One region of the Marinococcus sp. LNHM5E3-2.1 genome, then DNA from elsewhere that is predicted to be linked to it. Evidence: riboswitches for the same ligand, from Rfam matches in the RefSeq annotation. Region 1 holds a riboswitch; the other holds the start of a gene.
What was found. Region 1 has a riboswitch for glycine ahead of gcvT (glycine cleavage system aminomethyltransferase GcvT). Riboswitches for the same ligand answer to the same signal wherever they lie in the genome.
Positions count from the first base shown of each region.

Region 2: it holds a riboswitch for glycine, as region 1 does, so the genes downstream of both, ACTRXH_RS03480 (serine dehydratase beta chain) here and gcvT (glycine cleavage system aminomethyltransferase GcvT) in region 1, are expected to answer to the same signal.

Region 1 is NZ_JBQLIB010000012.1:29,972-39,993, forward strand. It holds gene ACTRXH_RS12800 (CapA family protein) at 1-714, shown strand, start outside; gene ACTRXH_RS12805 (MBL fold metallo-hydrolase) at 815-1,456, opposite strand; glycine riboswitch at 1,650-1,738, shown strand; glycine riboswitch at 1,742-1,829, shown strand; gene gcvT (glycine cleavage system aminomethyltransferase GcvT) at 1,911-3,017, shown strand; gene gcvPA (aminomethyl-transferring glycine dehydrogenase subunit GcvPA) at 3,035-4,396, shown strand; gene gcvPB (aminomethyl-transferring glycine dehydrogenase subunit GcvPB) at 4,383-5,864, shown strand; gene ACTRXH_RS12825 (rhodanese-like domain-containing protein) at 5,934-6,326, opposite strand; gene ACTRXH_RS12830 (lipoate--protein ligase family protein) at 6,491-7,327, shown strand; gene dat (D-amino-acid transaminase) at 7,405-8,280, opposite strand; gene mntR (transcriptional regulator MntR) at 8,516-8,932, shown strand; gene ACTRXH_RS12845 (hypothetical protein) at 8,952-9,323, opposite strand; gene ACTRXH_RS12850 (M24 family metallopeptidase) at 9,765-10,022, shown strand, end outside.
Region 2 is NZ_JBQLIB010000001.1:670,352-680,373, forward strand. It holds gene ACTRXH_RS03425 (hypothetical protein) at 34-177, shown strand; gene ACTRXH_RS03430 (SDR family oxidoreductase) at 267-1,139, shown strand; gene ACTRXH_RS03435 (DMT family transporter) at 1,153-2,055, opposite strand; gene ACTRXH_RS03440 (Lrp/AsnC family transcriptional regulator) at 2,241-2,696, shown strand; gene ACTRXH_RS03445 (MarR family winged helix-turn-helix transcriptional regulator) at 2,765-3,202, shown strand; gene ACTRXH_RS03450 (pirin family protein) at 3,334-4,200, shown strand; gene ACTRXH_RS03455 (nitroreductase family protein) at 4,242-4,814, shown strand; gene ACTRXH_RS03460 (hypothetical protein) at 4,866-5,003, opposite strand; gene ACTRXH_RS03465 (universal stress protein) at 5,275-5,757, shown strand; gene ACTRXH_RS03470 (hypothetical protein) at 6,199-6,339, opposite strand; gene sdaAA (L-serine ammonia-lyase, iron-sulfur-dependent, subunit alpha) at 6,376-7,260, opposite strand; gene ACTRXH_RS03480 (serine dehydratase beta chain) at 7,257-7,754, opposite strand; glycine riboswitch at 7,833-7,910, opposite strand; glycine riboswitch at 7,914-8,018, opposite strand; gene ACTRXH_RS03485 (GNAT family N-acetyltransferase) at 8,174-8,686, shown strand; gene ACTRXH_RS03490 (RDD family protein) at 8,800-9,219, shown strand; gene ACTRXH_RS03495 (hypothetical protein) at 9,267-9,833, shown strand.

The sequences.
Region 1 (10,022 bases):
GCCAATAACCATACGCTTGACCGTGGAATGGAGGCTGTAAACAATGCGATTAATCATTATGAGCAGACAGGTATGGGTTACGTAGGAATCTATAAGGACGAGGAAGATGCAGAGCGGCAGCGTATTGTAAATGTGAAGGACGTAGACATGGGGGTGCTTTCCTATACATACGGGCTGAACGGCATCGAGGTGCCGGAGGGGCATGAATATGTCGTGCAGAAAATTGATAAAGAACAAATACAGGAAGATGTCGAAGCGATGAGAGATGACGCGGACATCGTAGTCGTCAATATGCACTGGGGAAATGAATACGAGCGCCTTCCGAATGAAGAACAAAAAGAGCTGGCCCAATTTCTTGCAGACCAGGAAGTGGACGTAGTTATTGGTCATCACCCTCACGTGCTTCAGCCGATGGAATGGGTGGAGGGTGAAGAAGGAAATGAAACGCTTGTTTATTATTCTCTCGGCAATTTCTACTCCGGTCAGGATCAGGAATATACCGATACAGGCGGTATTGCTACATTCGATGTGGAAAAAGACGGCGAAGACGTGAAGATTACAGAGCCTAACGTTGATTTTACCCAGGTTGTACCGGGCCCTGAGGATCAGTACACAGTGAAGCCGATGGCCGAAGCAGACCACCCTGCTGAAGGTGGTGAAACCGAAGAGGATCTGCGCGAGCATGTGTATCAATGGATCGAAGCAAACGATTAAAATACTAACCGTCTGAAACTGGGCGGGAATGCATAAATAATTTCATTTACTGTATTAAGATATTAAAAGACCTCTAATTTTAAATCAGAGGTCTTTATTTTTATGCGCCAAACCCATTAATGAACGGGTTGGAATCCATTTCGGCTTCGATATCGGTGAAGGGGCCGTGGCCGCAGGCTACTATTGTATTTTCCGGGAGTTCAAGCAGCTGCTCGTGAATAGAGGCTAGCAGAGTATCCATGTCGCCTCCGTAAAGGTCAGTACGTCCAACACCACCTGAAAACAATACATCGCCGGAGAAGACTGTGTTGGTTTCTTTATGCCAATAGGAAACACTTCCCGGCGAATGGCCCGGTGTATGAAGCCATTGGAATTCAAAGCTGCCGAATTGAAGCGTTCCTTCGGACTGCAGAAGGTGATCCGCGGGCTTTGCAGTAAACGCAGCCTCCGGCATCATGCGTCCGGAGCCGTTTTTTTGGGCGTCCCCAGGCCAGTCCCTTTCATGCTCATGAAGATAAACAGGGATATTGTAGGCTTCCCGCACGGCATCAAGCGCACCGATATGATCAAAATGGGCGTGTGTTAACAGAATGACAACAGGACGCATCTCGTTTTCCTGAAGATAGGTGAGCAGTTTATCGGCATCCCCGGCCGGATCAATAATTACGGCGTTTTTATCATTATCGTACAGAACATAGCAGTTTGTCTGCAGTGGTCCCAGTGGAAGCTGTTTCCAGTTCATAGTTTCCCTCCAATTTTTATGCTGATTTTAGTATAAACAATATTACAGTGAGAAGAAATGATTGATCCAAAGTGATAAACGAATGATGCAGTACAATTTATCGGAAATGTTCGGGTTAATTTTTTTCAGCATTGGTTTTTATCTGAATTAGTGATAGAATATGAGCAAATAAAGATGTACATATAATGCGCGGATGATGGTAAGGGGAGAGACTGCCAGGCAGCGCCGAAGGAGCAAGCCGTAACAGGTGAATCTCTCAGGCAAACAGACTCTTACTGGACGCTCCTCTGGAGAGCGCTTCTTTTAGAAGCCACCCACGAAGACACTCTTTCCGTACGACGGAAAGGAGAAACTTTCTGGTTATAGGACAGAGCTTCCATATCTTATGGAGTTCTGTCTTTTTTATGCTTTTTCTTGTTTTGATTTTTCAGAAAATAATGATGAGGTGATTTTCTTGGCAGAATTAAAACGAACACCCCTGTATCCGGTATATGAAAAACACGGAGCAAAAACCGTCGATTTTGGCGGATGGGAAATGGCTGTTCAGTTTTCCGGCATCAAAGACGAACACGAGGCGGTTCGTACAAAGGCTGGTCTGTTCGATGTTTCCCATATGGGTGAGGCGATCGTAGAAGGAGAGGGTGCTGCTGAATTTCTGCAGTATATGCTCACAAACAACATAAAAAATGCAGAACCCGGAAAAGCACTTTATACCGCCATGTGTTATGAAGATGGAGGTACGGTTGACGATCTGCTCGTGTACCAGCTCGAAAAAGAAAAATACATGCTCGTTTTGAACGCAGCTAACATTGAAAAAGATCAGGAATGGCTTCGCCGCCACGTAACGAAAAACGTAAGTATTACCGATATTTCGAAAGAAACTGCACTAATCGCTGTACAGGGCCCGGTGGCAGAAACGGTGCTGCAGAAAGTAACCGATGCTTCTCTTGCAGAGATTCTGCCATTTCGTTTTGCTGCCGGTGCTTCAGTCGGAGAAGCGGAAAATATTATCATCTCAAGAACCGGCTATACCGGAGAAGACGGCTTTGAATTATACTGCCAGGCTGAAGAGGCCATCCGCTGCTGGGAGACGATCATGGAAGCAGGAGAATCCGAAGGACTCATTCCATGCGGTCTCGGCGCTAGAGACACCCTGAGGTTTGAAGCGAAGCTGCCGCTCTACGGCCAGGAGCTGAGCGCAAATATTACGCCGCTTGAAGCAGGCATCGGCTTTTGCGTAAAGCTGAAGCAGGAAGATAATTTCATTGGTAAAGAAGCTTTAAAAAAACAAAAAGAAGCGGGATTAAAACGTAAACTTGTCGGGATCGAAATGGTTGATAAAGCAATTCCGCGCCCGGGTTACATGGTACACAATGATGACGGAAAGGAAATCGGCTGGGTAACTACGGGCACTCAGTCGCCGACGCTGAAAGCAAATGTGGGACTTGCACTTCTGAATATTGGATGGACGAATCTCGGTCAGGCTGTCGAAGTGGATGTGCGGGGTAAAGCCAAACGCGCAAAAGTGGCAGCTGTGCCCTTTTATAAACGGGAAAAATAAACAGAGGAGGCACCAGAATGGATTATCGCTATCTGCCGGTAACCGGCGAGGATAAAGAAGAAATGCTTAAAACGATCGGTGTGGATTCGATCGGTGAATTGTTTGAGGACGTACCGGAAAATATTCGCTTTTCCAAAGAAATGAATCTGCCGAAGGCTCTTGGCGAAACGGATCTTCTAAAGGAAATGAAGCGCCTCAGTAACAGAAATACCAGCGTGCAGGACTGCGTCTCCTATCTCGGGGCAGGGGTGTACGAGCATTATATACCGACAGTCGTCGATCATGTGCTCCGGCGCTCGGAATTTTACACGGCATATACTCCGTACCAGCCGGAGATTTCGCAGGGCGAGCTGCAGGCAATCTTTGAATTTCAAACGATGATCAGTGAACTTACGGGAATGGATATCGCTAATTCGTCTATGTATGACGGACCGACAGCGCTCGCAGAAGCAGCACTGATGGCCGCAAGTGAAAACAGGGGGAGGCGCCGTACCATCGTCGTCTCTGGAACGGTTCACCCTGAAGCGCTCGATGTATTGAGCACATACGCTGCCGGGCCCGGACTTACAGTGAAAATCGTTCCCGAAAAGGACGGGCATACGGACATGGCTAAGCTTGAAGACATGATTGATGCTGATACCGCAGGAGTGATTGTGCAGTACCCAAACTTTTACGGTACTATTGAAGATTTAGCTGCTGTAAGGCAGGCAGCCGATAAAGAAAACTCGCTGATGATTGTGTCGGCAAATCCCCTTGCGCTCGGCGTCCTGACGCCGCCGGGAAGTTTCGGAGCGGATATTGTGGCAGGAGACGCTCAGCCGCTTGGTATTCCAATGCAGTTTGGCGGACCGCACTGCGGATTTTTTGCCACCACTAAAAAGCATATTCGGAAGGTCCCCGGGCGTCTTGTCGGACAGACGGAGGATGAAGACGGAAGCCGGGGTTATGTACTGACGCTGCAGGCAAGAGAGCAGCATATCCGCCGGGATAAAGCGACATCCAACATTTGTTCAAACCAGGCTCTGAACGCGCTGGCTGCTTCTGTCGCAATGACGGCTCTCGGTAAAAAAGGGCTGAAGGAAACGGCAGAAAGAAATGTTAAAAGTGCTCATTTCTTTAAACAGCTGCTCAAACAAAAAGGCATTGAGCTTGTCCATGAGGCACCATCGTTTAATGAATTTGTGGTTGACCTCGGCCGTCCAGTGGCAGAAGTGAATGAACAGCTATTCAGGCAGGGGATCATCGGCGGGTATGATTTAGGTGAAGTGTCGGCGGATAAAAAAGGCCAGATGCTCGTATGTGTGACTGAACTTCGCACAAGAGAGCAGCTGGAAACATTTGCCAAACATTTGGAGGTGCTTGTACATGAAACAGCCTAACCAGCCGTTAATTTTCGAACAAAGCAAACCAGGGAGGGTAGCGTATTCCCTTCCTGAGACAAATATACCTGAACAAAGCCTGAGCGATATTTTGCCCGGGGCTAATATCCGGGAAGAAGAGCCGGCACTGCCGGAAGTATCTGAACTGCAGTTGATGAGACATTATACGGCGCTTTCGAATCGAAATTACGGAGTGGATTCGGGCTTTTACCCGCTCGGGTCCTGCACGATGAAATACAATCCGAAAATCAATGAAGAAACGGCCCGCATGGCCGGTTTTGCCGCGACGCATCCGTACCAGCCGGAAGCACAGGTGCAGGGGAATCTCGAAATGATGTACGACCTGCAGCAGGCGCTTGCTGAAATAACCGGTATGGATGAAGTGACGCTGCAGCCGGCGGCCGGTGCCCAGGGAGAGTGGACCGGTTTGATGCTGATCCGGGCGCTTCACGAAGCGAACGGAGAAACGGGACGCACGGAAGTAATCGTGCCCGACTCTGCGCACGGAACGAACCCTGCTTCAGCAACGGTGGCAGGATTCGATCATGTAACGGTCCGGACCGATGCACGCGGCCTGGTGGACCTTGAGCATTTAAAAGAAGTAACGAGCGAAAAAACGGCTGCCCTCATGCTCACGAACCCGAATACACTCGGTTTATTTGAGGAAGATATTATGGAAATGGCCGATACGGTCCATCAGGCTGGCGGCCGGCTCTATTATGATGGGGCGAACTCCAATGCTATTATGGGCATCACAAGACCCGGGGACATGGGATTTGATGTCGTTCACCTGAACCTGCATAAAACATTCACGGGCCCTCACGGAGGCGGTGGGCCCGGCAGCGGGCCGGTTGGCGTAAAAAAAGAGCTGATCCCTTATCTGCCGGGGCCGGTGCTTGCAAAAGAAAATGATAAGTACTACTGGGATAAAGACCGTCCGCATTCCATCGGCCGCGTCAAGCCGTATTACGGTAACTTTGGCATTAACGTACGTGCCTACACGTATATCCGTACGATGGGAGCAGAGGGACTCAAAAGAGTATCAGAGTATGCTGTATTAAACGCCAATTATCTAATGAGACGGCTTGAGCCGTATTTTGACCTCCCATACGGCCGTCACTGCAAGCACGAATTTGTGATTTCGGGCCGCCGCCAGAAGAAGCTCGGCGTACGTACGCTCGATATGGCTAAACGCCTGCTTGATTATGGTTACCATCCGCCGACCATTTATTTTCCGATCAACGTCGAAGAGTGCATGATGATCGAGCCGACGGAAACCGAAGCGAAAGAAACGCTTGATGCGTTCGCAGACGCCATGATCGGGATTGCCAGAGAAGCAGAGGAAGACCCGGAAATGGTGCAGGAGGCGCCTCACACTACCGTAGTCGGAAGGCTGGACGAGACGCTGGCAGCACGTAAGCCAGTGCTGACATATAATACTGAAACGTCGCTCAAGTCCATGAAATAAATAAATCGATGAGGTTTGCGGACTTCAAAGATATAAAAAAAGGAAGAGCATGCCAGCTCTTCCTTTTAATTATGCGCTTTTTTTCTTTTTGCTGATCTTACCTGTCCAACGCTTGAATCCGCCTTTCAGGTGATAGATATCCCGGTTTCCCTTATGCTTTTTGATCAATTTTGCAGCTTGCTTTGAACGCATGCCGGATTGGCAGTATAAATAAACAGGCTGGTCTTCCCGGATCTCCACCATCCGCTGCTTCATCTGGGAAACAGGAATGTTCCGGGCCCCGAGGATGTGGCCGCCGTCATATTCTTTCGGCTCACGCACATCGATAAGCTGGGCTTTGCGATAGCCTTTAATAAAATCTTCCTGTGGTAATGCAGTTAAGTCTTTCGGGCCGACAAACCGTCGTACAATAAGAAAAACTAATACCGCAATAAGCACTATCCATAGCCATTCAAATATCATATATATTATTTCACCTCTTTCCGGGTCGATTGCAGATTAATTATAACGCATAACCCTGGTACTTTGCTAGATTTCTAATTAACGGGCTGTCATTTTTATATATAGAAAGCAGTGATCTCTGCTACAATGGAAATGGAAAAATCGAGAAAGAGAGATGAACATTAATGGCAAAAGATACTTGGCTTTTTATAGATTCAGGCAATCAGTCACCAGCATATAACATGGCGCTCGATGAAAAACTGCTGCAATGGCACAGTGAAGGACTGATTCCGCCGGTAATCAGATTTTATGGTTGGAATCCGCCTACGCTTTCGGTCGGTTACTTCCAAAAGGCGAAGAAAGATATTGATATGGATGCAGTGGAAAAGCACGGCGTAGGTTTTGTGCGCCGGCCGACGGGAGGTCGGGCGGTTTTGCATGATCAGGAGCTGACCTACAGCATCATCGTGTCAGAAGATCATCCCGAAATGCCGGAAACGGTGACAGAAGCCTACCGCGTACTGTCGGAAGGGATTCTGCAGGGATTTTTAAAGCTCGGCCTGGATGCTTATTTTTCCGTGCCGAAAACGAAGGAAGAAGAGGATTCTTTGAAAAATCCCCGTTCGGCTAATTGTTTTGATGCCTCATCGTGGTATGAGCTGGTGGTGGAGGACCGGAAAATTGCGGGGAGTGCCCAGACGAGACAGCGCGGCGTTATCCTTCAGCACGGTTCGATTATTCTGGATCTTGATGAGGATAAATTGTTCGATTTGTTTAAATATCCGAGCGAGCGCGTGCGGGAAAGAATGCAGAAAACCTTTAAAAATAAAGCTGTAGCAATTAATGAGCTGACGGATACACCATTTACCCTTGGCGATCTGCGCGAAGCATTTAAGGAAGGATTTGCCGACGGTCTGAATGCCGGCCTTGAAGAATATGAGCTGACAACCGACCAGGAACAAGAGGTGCAGCAGCTGGCCGCAGAGCGCTACCAGTCAGAGGAATGGAATTTCAGGCGCTGATACAGTGCATAAATCACGAAATAAAAATACAAAAGACCGCTCCGGAGCGGTCTTTTGTTGATTACGCATATAAATACTCAGTTATAGGTGACAAGCGGCTGGGTATCCCCTGCTTCGAATAGTTCTACCTCCCGTCGGAATTCTCCAAGCAGCTCTCTCGTTACGGGAGAGTCTCCGTATCCGGCTTCAAATGAGCCCTGAATGGACCGCACAGGCACAATTTCAATCGAAGTGCTCGTCATAAACATTTCGTCAGCCTCCTGGGCCTCCCCGATAGTAAACGGACGTTGTTCAACGGGAATATTCAGCTGCTTTGCAAGCTGAAGCACATAGCGTTTAGTGATACCTTCGAGAATATAATTGCTCTGCGGATGGGTAATAATCGTTTCATCTTTAACAATAAAGGCGTTAGTGGAAGAGCCTTCCGTAATAACGTCTCCGCGGTGCTGGAGGGCCTCTGCGCAGTGGTGGTCCTCTGCGGCCCGTTTGGCAAGGACGTTTCCGAGCAGGTTAATGGTCTTTATGTCACAGCGAAGCCAGCGGATGTCTTCAGTGGCGTACACATCAATACCGTCGGACTGCTTAGCAAACGGCACTTCGGCCGCTTTTGTAAAACCGGTTAATACAGGCGCATTGCCGCGTTCATACAAATGATCCCGGGCCTGGATTCCTCTGGTCAGCTGAAAGTAAATATAGCCCGTGGTAAGCCCGTTTTTATCAATCAACCGGCGGAGAAGCGATTTCATAGTATCGGGGGAATAGGGAACTGCCAGGTCAAGTTTAGAGGCACTGTCCTGAAAACGCTCAAGATGACCTTCCTGGAGGAATAATTTCCCGTTATATACCCGGATTACTTCATAAATACCGTCGCCGAAATAATAGCCGCGGTCGTCAAATGAAATAGCGGCTTCCTCTTTTGGGATGATGGATTCGTTATACATCACATAGCTCATGAATGCTGCCTCCTTCAATACTTTATATTGTACAAGATTGCAGATGCGAAAAAAAGAAAAGCCCTTCAAAAGGGAAAGAATTATTCAGAAAACAAAAAAGTTTCTTAGGGGCAATTTTGAAATATGGGTTAATAATAAGAAAAAGAAGGTTTGTTTTTTAGAAATAGTTTCGTTAAAATGAAGAAAGCCAATTTTTTTGTGTGACGGTTTTTATCATATTTATTGGAGGGTCTCGATGCCGACTCCTAGTATGGAAGATTATTTAGAGCGGATCTATCAACTGATTGAATCAAAAGGTTATGCGCGTGTCTCAGACATTGCAGAGACGCTGGAAGTGCATCCTTCCTCGGTAACAAAAATGGTCCAAAAACTCGATAAAATGGAATATCTGATTTATGAACGGTATCGGGGACTTGTGCTGACTTCAAAAGGAAATAAAATAGGTAAGCGTCTGGTTTACAGGCATGAACTGCTTGAGAAGTTTTTACATATTATCGGTGTGGAAGAGGATAAAATATATGCCGATGTGGAAGGAATTGAACATCATCTCAGCTGGGATGCGATTGACCGTATTGGAGATGTTCTTCAGTATTTTGAAGAGGATGACGAACGTGTGCAGGCGCTGCGCGACATTCAGCGTTCGTATGAATAAAAAAGATCAGGCGTTTATTTTACGCCCGATCTTTTTTTCGGTTTTTGTTTCCCTGAATTACTTTCAGGTTTGCATCGTTTCGTCGTTTACTGGAGTTTTTAGCGGATTTTTTCTTCTGCTGCTTCTGGGCCTGTTTGAAATTTTTCGCCTGATTTCCTTTCGCTGCCCCCGGCCGTCCCGAAGCAGCATTAGAGCCGGCTTGGTATTGGTTCATCATCGCTCGCTTCATGATAACTTTTGTGAAAAGGAAATATAATCCAACAGCGATAGCTGCACCAATAACAAGATAGAGAAGCAGACCAAGCGGGTCTGTTACGAGCCGGTAACCCACCCCTAAAATGGCAAGTCCCAGCACAACAGTGGCAATGGGATTTTTCAGCGCTTGCTGCATGGAACACACCTCTCGTTTCGTTAAAATTTTCATGCGTTATCAGCGGGCAGGGACAGTTATATCGAAAATTAATCAAATAGTATAGTACATTAAATAGTAAAAATCAGAGATGCCCTGATATCCTTCTTGCTAAATCAAACAGCTTCCTTGAGAAGATTTACTTCCATACCCGCTGGGTGAGGCGGTGAAACTTTCTGCAGAGGCATAAGGAGGTAGGGGGGATATAGTGTTAATAGAAATAGTACTTAAATTTTACAATAAAGATTTGAAATGCGCTACTTTTAAACATTCTCTCACAGTAATATTAATATTCCCATATTCTAACGAAAATACACGTGATATATAAATGAAGCTCTCCACCCTCCTAATGCCTGTTTCCCTTCCGGGCGTTGTGTTACGATAAACAGGGAAGCAAAGTTAATCGAAAAAGAGGTGTCGGTAATGCATGAAATCACAGCACGTATTCGGGAAGACCTTGAACATAAAAAGCTCGACGCTCTAGTGATACAAAGCCCTTATAATCGCCGTTATGTGAGTGGTTTTACCGGTTCAGCCGGTACGCTGGTTATCACAAAAAAATCGGCCCGGCTGATTACGGATTTTCGTTATGTGGAGCAGGCTAACGATGAAGCCCTTGATTTCGAGGTGGTGGAGCAGAAAGGTTCGGCATGGGATATGGTCGAAGAGATCGCCCAGAGT
Region 2 (10,022 bases), on a different contig from region 1:
AGCTGCGAACCGGGCAGCCCAAGGAGGAAGAACATGCTTATCATGCTCATGGTGCTGGGCTTCGCCGGTGTATTGACAGCGGTCAGCTTTATTCCCAACAGCCGGGTGAGGAAAATTGCCGTTTACAGCAGCTATGCATTGTTTCTTACAGCGCTCGCGATCTTAACGCTGGGATAGCTGTGGCAAAATTTAAAAAGACAGTCGTTTTGTTGTACTACATGTAACTGTTTTGGTTATAATTAACAATAGAAATGGAGGAATGACAAATGAAAGCACTAGTAACCGGAGCAACAGGCAAATTAGGATCCCAGGTGATGCAGTCGCTGCTGAAAAAGATGCCGGCTGATCAGCTGGCCGTCAGTGTCCGGAACCCGGACAAGGCCCAAGATCTGAAGGAAGCAGGGGTGGACGTGCGCCGCGGCGATTTTGACGATCCGCAAAGTCTGGACGAAGCGTTTGCCGGCGTGGACCGGCTGCTGATTATTTCAACAGACGGAGATAATGATACAAGAATCCGACAGCATACGAACGCGGTGGAAGCTGCGGCGCGGGCGGGTGTTTCCTTTATTGCCTACACAAGCATCGGCCATGCAGAAAGCAGCACGATGTTTTTGGCTCCGCCGCATCGAGCAGCCGAAAATGCAATCATTGAAACCGGCATTCCGCACGCATTTCTTCGCAACAACTGGTACCTTGAGAATGAAGTGCCGGGTATTCAGGGAGCCATGAACGGGGCGCCGTGGGTTACTGCTGCCGGGACCGGCCGGACAGGATGGGCGCTGCAGCTCGATTACGCAGAAGCAGCGGCCGCGGCTCTCGCTGGAGAGGGTGTACAGCAGTCGGTTTACGAGCTTTCCGGCCGTCCGCACACCCAGGACGAGCTCGTAAGCGTACTCGGAGACGTGCTCGGAAAAGAAATTCCAGTGCAGCATGTGGATGACGATGAATACGCGGAAATCATGAAGGAAGCCGGGATGCCGGAGGCGGTTGTACCAATGCTTGTAAGCATCCAGCAGGGCATCCGCAGCGGATCGCTCGACATTGAAAGCAATGATTTTGAAAAGCTGCTCGGCCGTCCGGCCACGCCGATGCATGACGCGCTTGAACATCTCGTGCGGACACTTCCAGCCGAGTCTTAATTACGACAACGCCTCAAGCTGTACGCTTTTGGAGCGCGGGAGCTGATAGCAGCCTCCCGCGTTTTTTCGTGAAAAGGGAAAACGCGGTGCATCCGCCGATGACGATGGCGCTGCCTGCCGCCTGCGCCCAGGTGAGGTGTTCGCCAAAAAGGATAAAGGCAAGCAGGGCGGTAAACAGCGGATTAAAGTTTAAAAACAGCCCGGAGGTTGTCGCTCCCAGATGCTTCACACCTATTCCCCACAGCACCATACAGACAATCGTGGCAATGATGCTTAAAAACAGCATCGATCCGATAAATGCGGCATCGATCTGATGGACGGGAATCTGAAAGCCGTTGACTGGAAGCAGCAGGAGTACGCCGAACAATCCGGAGTAGCAGACCGACATCATCGGAGACACCATGGTGGTCGCCCAGCGGCTGCAGATTGAGTAGAGCCCAAAAACCAGAACTGCCGCAAGCATCCACACATCGCCGGAGGCAAAAGAGAAGCCAGTGAGACTTCCGCCGCTCACGACGAGCAGTACGCCGGCGGTGGAAATGAGCATGGCCATGATCTGTGCGCCGCGCAGCCGTTCACGGAGAAGAAGCGCTGAAAACAGGGCGATCGACAGCGTATTCATCGTCGAGATAATGCTTACGCTGGTGGCATTGGATGAATCAAGCGCGGTAAACTGCAGAATATTAAATAGTGCGACGCCTGTAATTCCCATCAGAAGCAGTGGTACAATCGCTTTTCTGTCAGGAAGCAGGCGTTTTTCTGTGAGCGCAATGATTGGCAGCAGGCAGAAAACAGCAATGCCGTAGCGCAGAATCGTCAGCGTCACGGGAGAAGCGTAGGCGGTCAAGCCTTCGCCAACGATGAAATTGCTCCCCCAGCATAGGCTTGCGAGCAGCAGCAGTGCGGTGTATTTCATGATTGTTCCCTCCCGTAATATTGTACGAAATAAATGTATCATGTAAAATGATTGTATAAAATATTATTTTGTATAAATTGATAAATACAAAATATTTATTAATAAAACGATCATGAAAAAGAATTTATTTTTGTTTAAGGAGAAGAAAGCACTTGATAAACGAATATTATTAAGGAGGAAAACGCATGTTAGACGATGTGGACGTACATATTCTTGATTTACTGCAGACGGAAACGAGGCTCAGCAACCTGGAGCTGTCCCAGCGGGTGAGCCTTTCGGCGCCGGCGACTCACGCCCGGGTCAAACGGCTGGAGCAGGAAGGATATATTGATTCGTATACGGCGCTCCTCAACCAGGAAAAGCTCGGGTATGATCTTTTGTGCACGGTATTTATGAGTACGAGCATTCACCAGACGCAGGAGTTAAACGAGCTCGAACATCGTTTATCGGAAATGCCGGAGGTGATGGAGTGCTACTGCATGACCGGCTCGTTTGATTATATGCTGAAAACGATCCACCGCAGCCGCAAGGAGCTAGAGGCGTTTATCCGGGAGCTGAACCAGCTAGGCGTCTCCCAGCTGCAGACGAGCATCGTGCTCCGGGAGGTCAAGGCTTCGACGGTGCTGCCGCTCAGGAAATAAAGCATTTTTATGGACTTAATTAAAATAAAATTCATTGCCCAAATCCATCAGTCAACGGAGGGATTCAGATGCATACCGAAGATTTTATCAGCATTATGATCCATCAGACCGATTTGAAATTAACGAGCTTTATTAAAGAAGAACTGCAGGCGTTTAATCTTACTCCGGAGCAGAACCTTATCATGATGCTTTTATGGGAAGAAGACGGCCGCACCCAGAACGATATAGCCCGCAAGCTGCAGAAGGATAAAACCAACGTTGCCCGGATGGCCGCCCAGCTTGAAAAAAAGCAGTTCGTGCGGCGGGCGGCGGGGACTGAGGACCAGCGGGCCATGCAGCTGTTTGTGACAGAAGAAGGAAGGCATCTTCAGGAAAAGGTACGCCCGGCAGCCGAGCGGTTCAACGCTGCCGTGACGAAGGGAATCAGCACAGAAGAGCTCAAAGCGCTTGAACAGACGCTTGCCAAAATAAATAAAAATGTTTCGGGGAGTCTCTGGGGGGAGTAGGGGCTCTCGGAGTAGATTCTTTGCAGGAGCCGGAAAAATATGTTGTACTAAAGATGCAGATTAAATGAATTGAATATATTTTTTGAGTAAATAGTTGCTATGCATACTAAATTGAAAGTGAGGGATTATTCATGGCGCATCAACAGCATTCGTTTCAGCGCAGGATCCGTGATAAATGGACGGTACAGTACGAGGAATTCGGTTTTCCTTCCATTCAGAAGGGATGGGTGCTGCCGGTGGACCGGTGGAAGGAGTTTGATCCGTTCATTTTAATGGCCGAGGACTGGTTTAAGAAGGGCACGTTCCCGGATCATCCGCACCGTGGCTTTCAAACCGTTACGTATGTGGTGGACGGACGGCTTGAGCACATTGATAACGGCGGCGGCCGCGACATTCTCGAGCCCGGCGACGTGCAGTATATGAATGCCGGCTGGGCGGCCCGCCATGCAGAGGACGGGGTGGAAAATGATATCGCCCATACCCTGCAGCTGTGGCTGAACCTGCCGAAGGACCAGCGAAATACCGATACCATCTACCAGAATGTATACGGAGAAGAGGCTCCGACCGTACAGATTGACGGCGGAAATTTAAAGGTTTTTTCCGGGACCGTCGCCGGGGAAGAAGGGCCGCTGAACTCGCTCGTCCCCATCACGCTGACCGAAATTAATTTATCGGAGGGGGCGGAATACGTGCATCATCTGCCGGAAAACCATAATGCCTTTTTATACACGCTCTCCGGCAGTGCCGATGTGGCGGATGGTACCGTCAACAAGCATGACGTGGCGACGCTCACCTTCGAGGATAACGGAGATCCGGAAGCGCTCTCGACGCTCCGCATTAAAGCCCATAAGCGCCGGACGAGACTGCTCGTGTATTCCGGTGAACCTATCCGTGAAGAGATTGTACCGTACGGTCCGTTTGTGATGAGCAGTATGGAAGAAATCAGGCAGGCGTACCGGGACTTTCACGAGGGAAAATTCGGCCCGCCCGCAGAGTAAGCTGAACAGAGTGTCATTCAATATGAAGGAGATGGAGCAGAATGGATGTACTGACAGCAATTCATTCACGCCGCAGTAACGGACTCGTAGAAGAAACTGAAGTACCGGAGGATATCATTGCGCAGGTGCTCGAAGCCGGCACCTGGGCGCCGTCTCACCACAAAACGGAGCCGTGGCAGTATTTCGTCATGACCGGTGACGGGCGCAGGCAGCTCGGGGAAGCGATGGCCGCCATTGCCGCGGAAGGTATGACGCCGGAAGAAAAAATGGAAAAGCAAAAGAATCTCGAAAAGCAGAAGGAAAAGCCGATGCGTGCACCGGTCGTGATTGCAGTGGCAGCCGAGCCGTCTGAGGAAGAGCGGGTGGATACGCTTGAAGAGTACGGCGCAGTATACGCCTCGATCCAGAACATGCTGCTCGCTGCGCATGCCCTCGGGCTGGCGGCCTTCTGGCGCACCGGGGCGCACTGCTATCATCCGAAAATGAACGATCTGTTCGGCCTGGGGCGGCGGGGAAAAGTACTCGGACTGATTTATATCGGCTATCCGATGCGGGAGATGAAGAAAGGGCACCGGAAGCCGGTGGAACAGGTGACCACCTGGATAACGGAATAATAGCGGCATATAAAAAGCAGGCAGCGGCTTCCTCCCGCTGCCTGCTTTTTGTTATTTTTCATCGTGCCTTTTGTTCAGCTGCTGACGCAGATTCAAACGCTGCTGTAAGTATTCCCGAAGAGAAATTTCTTTTTGGACCCATTGCTGTTTTAGAGCATTAAGCTGGTTTAAAAGATGATGTTTGTTCATGCGATCCTCCTGCAACCATATTTCAATTATATTGTATCCGCTTAACAATTATTTAAAACCTCGAATTATATGTGAAAATGAATGAAAATTATAAAAACACAATATTTTTAGTTTGAGTATTGAAACCGCCTGGGAATATGGTAACAAATACAAGCCATAGCGGCGGAAATGTCGGGAATCCATAAGCCTGCAACATAAGCCAAAAAGTACTAAAGGGAGACCTCTGTGCTTTTTGGCTTTTATTTTATAAAAATTTAAGAGGTGAAATGGATTGAAACAATACAGCCATATCCTGGCAGCGCTTGATGTGCTCAGTAACCCTAATGTTGATGCCTTTGACGAAGCGTGCCGTGTCGCGGTTAAGCACGATGCCGACCTGACGCTCGCCTATGTGTTTCATTATAATGAATATTCCTCGCTCGGATGGATGGACCCGATCGGTATCAGGCGGCTGCACGCAGAAGCAGAATACCGGCTTGAAGCGTACCGGAAAAACGCCGAAGAAAAAGGCGTACCGCGGGTAAAGACCGTCCTGGACAATGGAGTGCCGAAAAAACGTCTCGTGAACCAGCTCTGTGAAAGGGTTGACCCGGATCTTATCATTCTCGGGCAGTCCGGCGGCAATGCCCTCGGCCAGGCGATACAGGGAAACACCACCACAAAAACGGTGGTGAAGCACGCTCCCTGCGACGTTCATGTCGTTGACCCGGCGATCGCTTCGATCCAGCGAGCGCACACCGCACCGCTTCAGTAAAACAAAAGATCCCCGGGGGGAGTAATCCCGCCGGGGATCTTTGTGCGTCATTAAAGAGTGTATTGGTTTTTATCGTCCCATTTTTGTTTAATCACTGGAAGGTCACTAACGGTAGTGATGATAAGCTCTTCATCGCGAAAGGCGTTTAAGCTGGCGAGCAGTTCATCCTCGGAACAAAAATAAACGGGTTCCGAGCTGCCGAAGCGTGAGCGGATATCGGCGGCTGTTCCTATGTATACCTGGTTTTTGGGACGTTGAAGTACATATGCAAAATGGTCGATGGCAATGACCTCCTTTATAGGGACTTATAGTAAGAATAGCACGTCAGGGGTGAAACAGAAAGCAGAATGCCTGGAATTTAAATAGAATATGAACAGTAAAGAAAACGGCTTGAGCCTGGCGGGAGCCATAATCAAGCCGTTTTTGAGTTGTTTCAGGGATTTACGTTTCATTGGGCCTTGGAGAAATAAAGCAGAAAATGCCTAAAAGAAGGGCGGAAACCGCTATAGCCCAGTACGTAAACAATAAGCTGACGAGAGTGAGAGTACCGAACCAGATTTGAAAAAAACGGCGTTCGTTCATAGCTTCACCTCTTATGTGGAATTTAGAGCCCGGGATTCATAAGCTGCAGGGCCGCTGAAACAACCTCCGGGCGGCTTCTTTTCCCGTCGGGGTCTGGGCAAGCCCTCCTTCAGCAGTCTCTTTCAGGCTGCCCGGCATGTCGCGGCCGATCGTATGCATCGTCTGAATAACTTCATCGCAGGGGATGCGGCTGGTTATGCCCGCTAAAGCCATATCGGCCGCTGAAAAAGCGATGGAGGTGCCGATGACGTTTCTTTTCACGCACGGCACTTCGACGAGCCCGGCAACCGGATCACATACGAGTCCGAGAAGGGACTTCATTGCTATTGCGGTGGCGTGGGCTGCCTGCTCCGGGGAGCCATGCTGCAGCTCCGTAATCGTGCCCGCAGCCATGGCCGTCGCTGAGCCAATTTCCGCCTGACAGCCGCCTGCCGCGCCGGAAATAAAGGCGTGATTCGCAAATACGTAACCGATGGCACTTGCTGTGAACAGCCCCATCGTCAGGGTGTCATCATCGATGCTGCGGTTATCCTGGAGAGAGACCAGAATGCCCGGTAGTATACCTGCGGACCCGGCCGTGGGAGTTGCGACGATAAGGCCCATTTTTGCGTTGCTTTCCGACGTGGCCATCGCTGCTTCCATCGCCGTGCTGATGACCGGTCCGGATAACGGGTCGGTGTTTTGATTATACTGATGCATCCGGTAAGCATCACCGCCCGAGAGCCTGCTCTCTGTTTCCGTAATGTCACTCACTCCGTCCCGGACCGCCTGCTTCATTACCTGCAGCCGCTCCTGCATGCGTCCGAAAATCTGCTCCCGGGAAAAATTGGAGCGGCGAACCTCACGGCGCAGCATCCACTCGCCAATGGAAATGTCCTGAGCCATGCATTCCTGTACAATACTTTCAATGGTATCGTTCATATAAATGACGCCTCCTTTTTCGTGCGGGCTGCAATCGATAAAATATCCGGACCCGTTCCCAAATTAATGCTGGTGTCATGACCGTTAATTCCATAAATGCAGGCCACTCCGCCGCCGATGGAGGCGCCGGATACGCGGACGGTTTCTATGCCGGACGATGCCTGAAGATGTACAGTGTTCGGGTGGCATCCGCCTGGAGTGCCCGGACAGAACTGGAAGTCGTAACGAAGGCCTTCGTCTTTGGCCAGCGCATACGCACTCCGGACGTTGGTGTCGTGGGCGGATAATCCGAGCAGGCCGCCGATTATGGCTTTGTCCGAGCCGTGTCCCTGATAGGTGGAGGCGAGAGAGCCGTAGAACGTGATTGTCACATCTGTGACCTCTCCCAGCCAGTCGTGCACAAATTTCCCGATCGATACGACCCCCGCTGTGTGAGAGCTCGAGGGACCGACCATAATCGGGCCGATAATATCAAAACAGCTGTCAAACTCCATAGCGATTCCTCCAAATTTGAATTGAAAACGATTACATTAATGCAAAAAAAGACAGAGAAACGGCCTGAATCGCCGTTTCTCTGTCTGTGTGCCTGAAAGATTTCATTCTTTGACAAGAATTTTCTTCTTCGGCAGGTACGCATACCTTCTCCAGAGGTGCATCCTGTACTGGTCCTGGTACCTGAGAGTTTTTTCTTCCCGGCTGGTGGGAAGAATTGCTCCTTCGGTGCTGTAATATTCTACAGGCTCTCCCAATACATTCATCTGCAAAACCAATATTTTGTTACTTTTAGTGTAAACATCCGGTCTGGAAAAGTAAACCTATTTTTTGACAGCTGGCATGAGAGCGATATACTGGATGCAGCCTGTTAGCCTGGAATAATAAACCAATTTACCGAAAGAAATGAAGGGATGCGACTATGAGCGAACAAATTATTCTGCGCCCCGTCATGGCAGAAGATGAAAAAGACATTAATATTCTCCGGCGCCAGCCTTCTGTCATGCATTATACGCTGGGACTCCCTTCGGAGCGAAGAACCTCCAGCCAGTCATTTATTGAAGGGCTGACGGCGAACGATCATGTGATTGTTGCCGAGTACGGCGGCCGGGTCGTCGGTATCGGCTCTCTGGAGGTGCTGAGCGGTAAGCTGCATTACTACGGCATGACTGCCATGGCGGTGCACGATGAGTTTCAGAACCGGGGGATCGGCAGCCGTCTGCTTGATCATCTGCTGGATATCGCCGATAATTATTTAGGCTTATTCCGGCTGGAGCTCGATGTGGTGGAAGAAAACACGCGCGCAGTACAGCTGTATAAAAGCCGCGGGTTTGAACCAGAAGGTACGCTCCGTAAAGCCCATTTTGCCCGTGGCGCGTTTTACAATGTGCTGGTGATGGGCCGGCTGAACACTGCGTTGTTCCCGACAGACTGAGAACCTCGTTGGAAAATTAAGGAACCAGGGAGATTGTCACTTCCAAAAATTAGATTATTATGAAAAAATAGAAAAGAAGAGCTTACAACAAGAGTGATTAAAGGAGTGTATGTATGCAACAGGAACCTGCCGGTTTTGGCAGCAGGCTGCTCGCTATTGTTATTGACGGCCTCCTGCTTTCTTTCCCCATTCTTCTCATTAGTATGCTGGCCATGCTATGGATCAACCCCGATGAAGTGAATGTCGATATATTTTCCGGTGCCGGATCGCTTCTATATTCCATGATTCTGCCGATAGTATGGCAGGGCCAGACGGTCGGGAAGTATGCCATGGGCATTCAGATTGTGAAAATGGACGGAAGGAAGCTTGGCATCGGGGCAATGCTGATGCGCGTGCTCGTAGCTAATATTTTGTACGGAATTACTCTATACATACTGATGATCACGAGTATAATTATGGTGCTTGTCCGTAAGGACAAACGGGCCCTGCACGATTTTCTTGCGGGCACCCGGGTGGTGAAAAAAAGCCGGTAGCTTTACTATCGGGATGGTAACGCCAATCATGCGAGCGGAGGAAATACATGATAAAAAAGATCTTTTCTGCCGGGGCAGCTGGCATATTCATCCTTTTAAGCGCCTGTTCCGTACCTTCTTACTATACGGAGGAAGAGGAAGAGGTCCCTGGAAATATAGAAACGGAATGGGGAGAAGAAGTGCCGCTTCCGTTGTTGAACGATGCACCGGTTTCGAGGGCGCAGATTAACGAGAATGAAGAGGGGGAGCCCGAGGAAGTGGAGATTTGGTACAGCGAGGAAGAAGAGGACGAGCTTCTTCCTTATTTTCAGGACGCGGGCAACCGGCACCGGTATGAAGAGGACTACAGTACACGGCTTGTGTACGGCATCAACAGCAACGACATTCACATTATTTTAAATTACGAAGCGGGCGATCAGATGGTATTCGGCGCTCACGATGACGTGCTCAGTATTGGGGGACGTCCGGTGGGCCGGGATATCCAGAGTGGGCCGATTACGTACACGTTTTACGCGAAGGGAGGCACCTATTCCCTCTCCTATTCAGAAGAGGCCAGGGCGGACACCGACGCGCACCGTGAACAAATTAAAGCCTTTTTACAGAACAGCGGCTAGGTTGAAGTCACGTTGTCTTGAGGAGGGAAGAGCCGTGGACTTGCTTATGGATATGCTGATCGTCGGCGCTCTGCTGATGATTGCTTTCAACATAAAAGCATTTGGTAAACGTTTGCTTCGTGTAAAGAAGTAACAGATGGATGAAGCCGCATATGAGCAGTTGAAAGCCGAAATCAAAGAAGAGCTGAA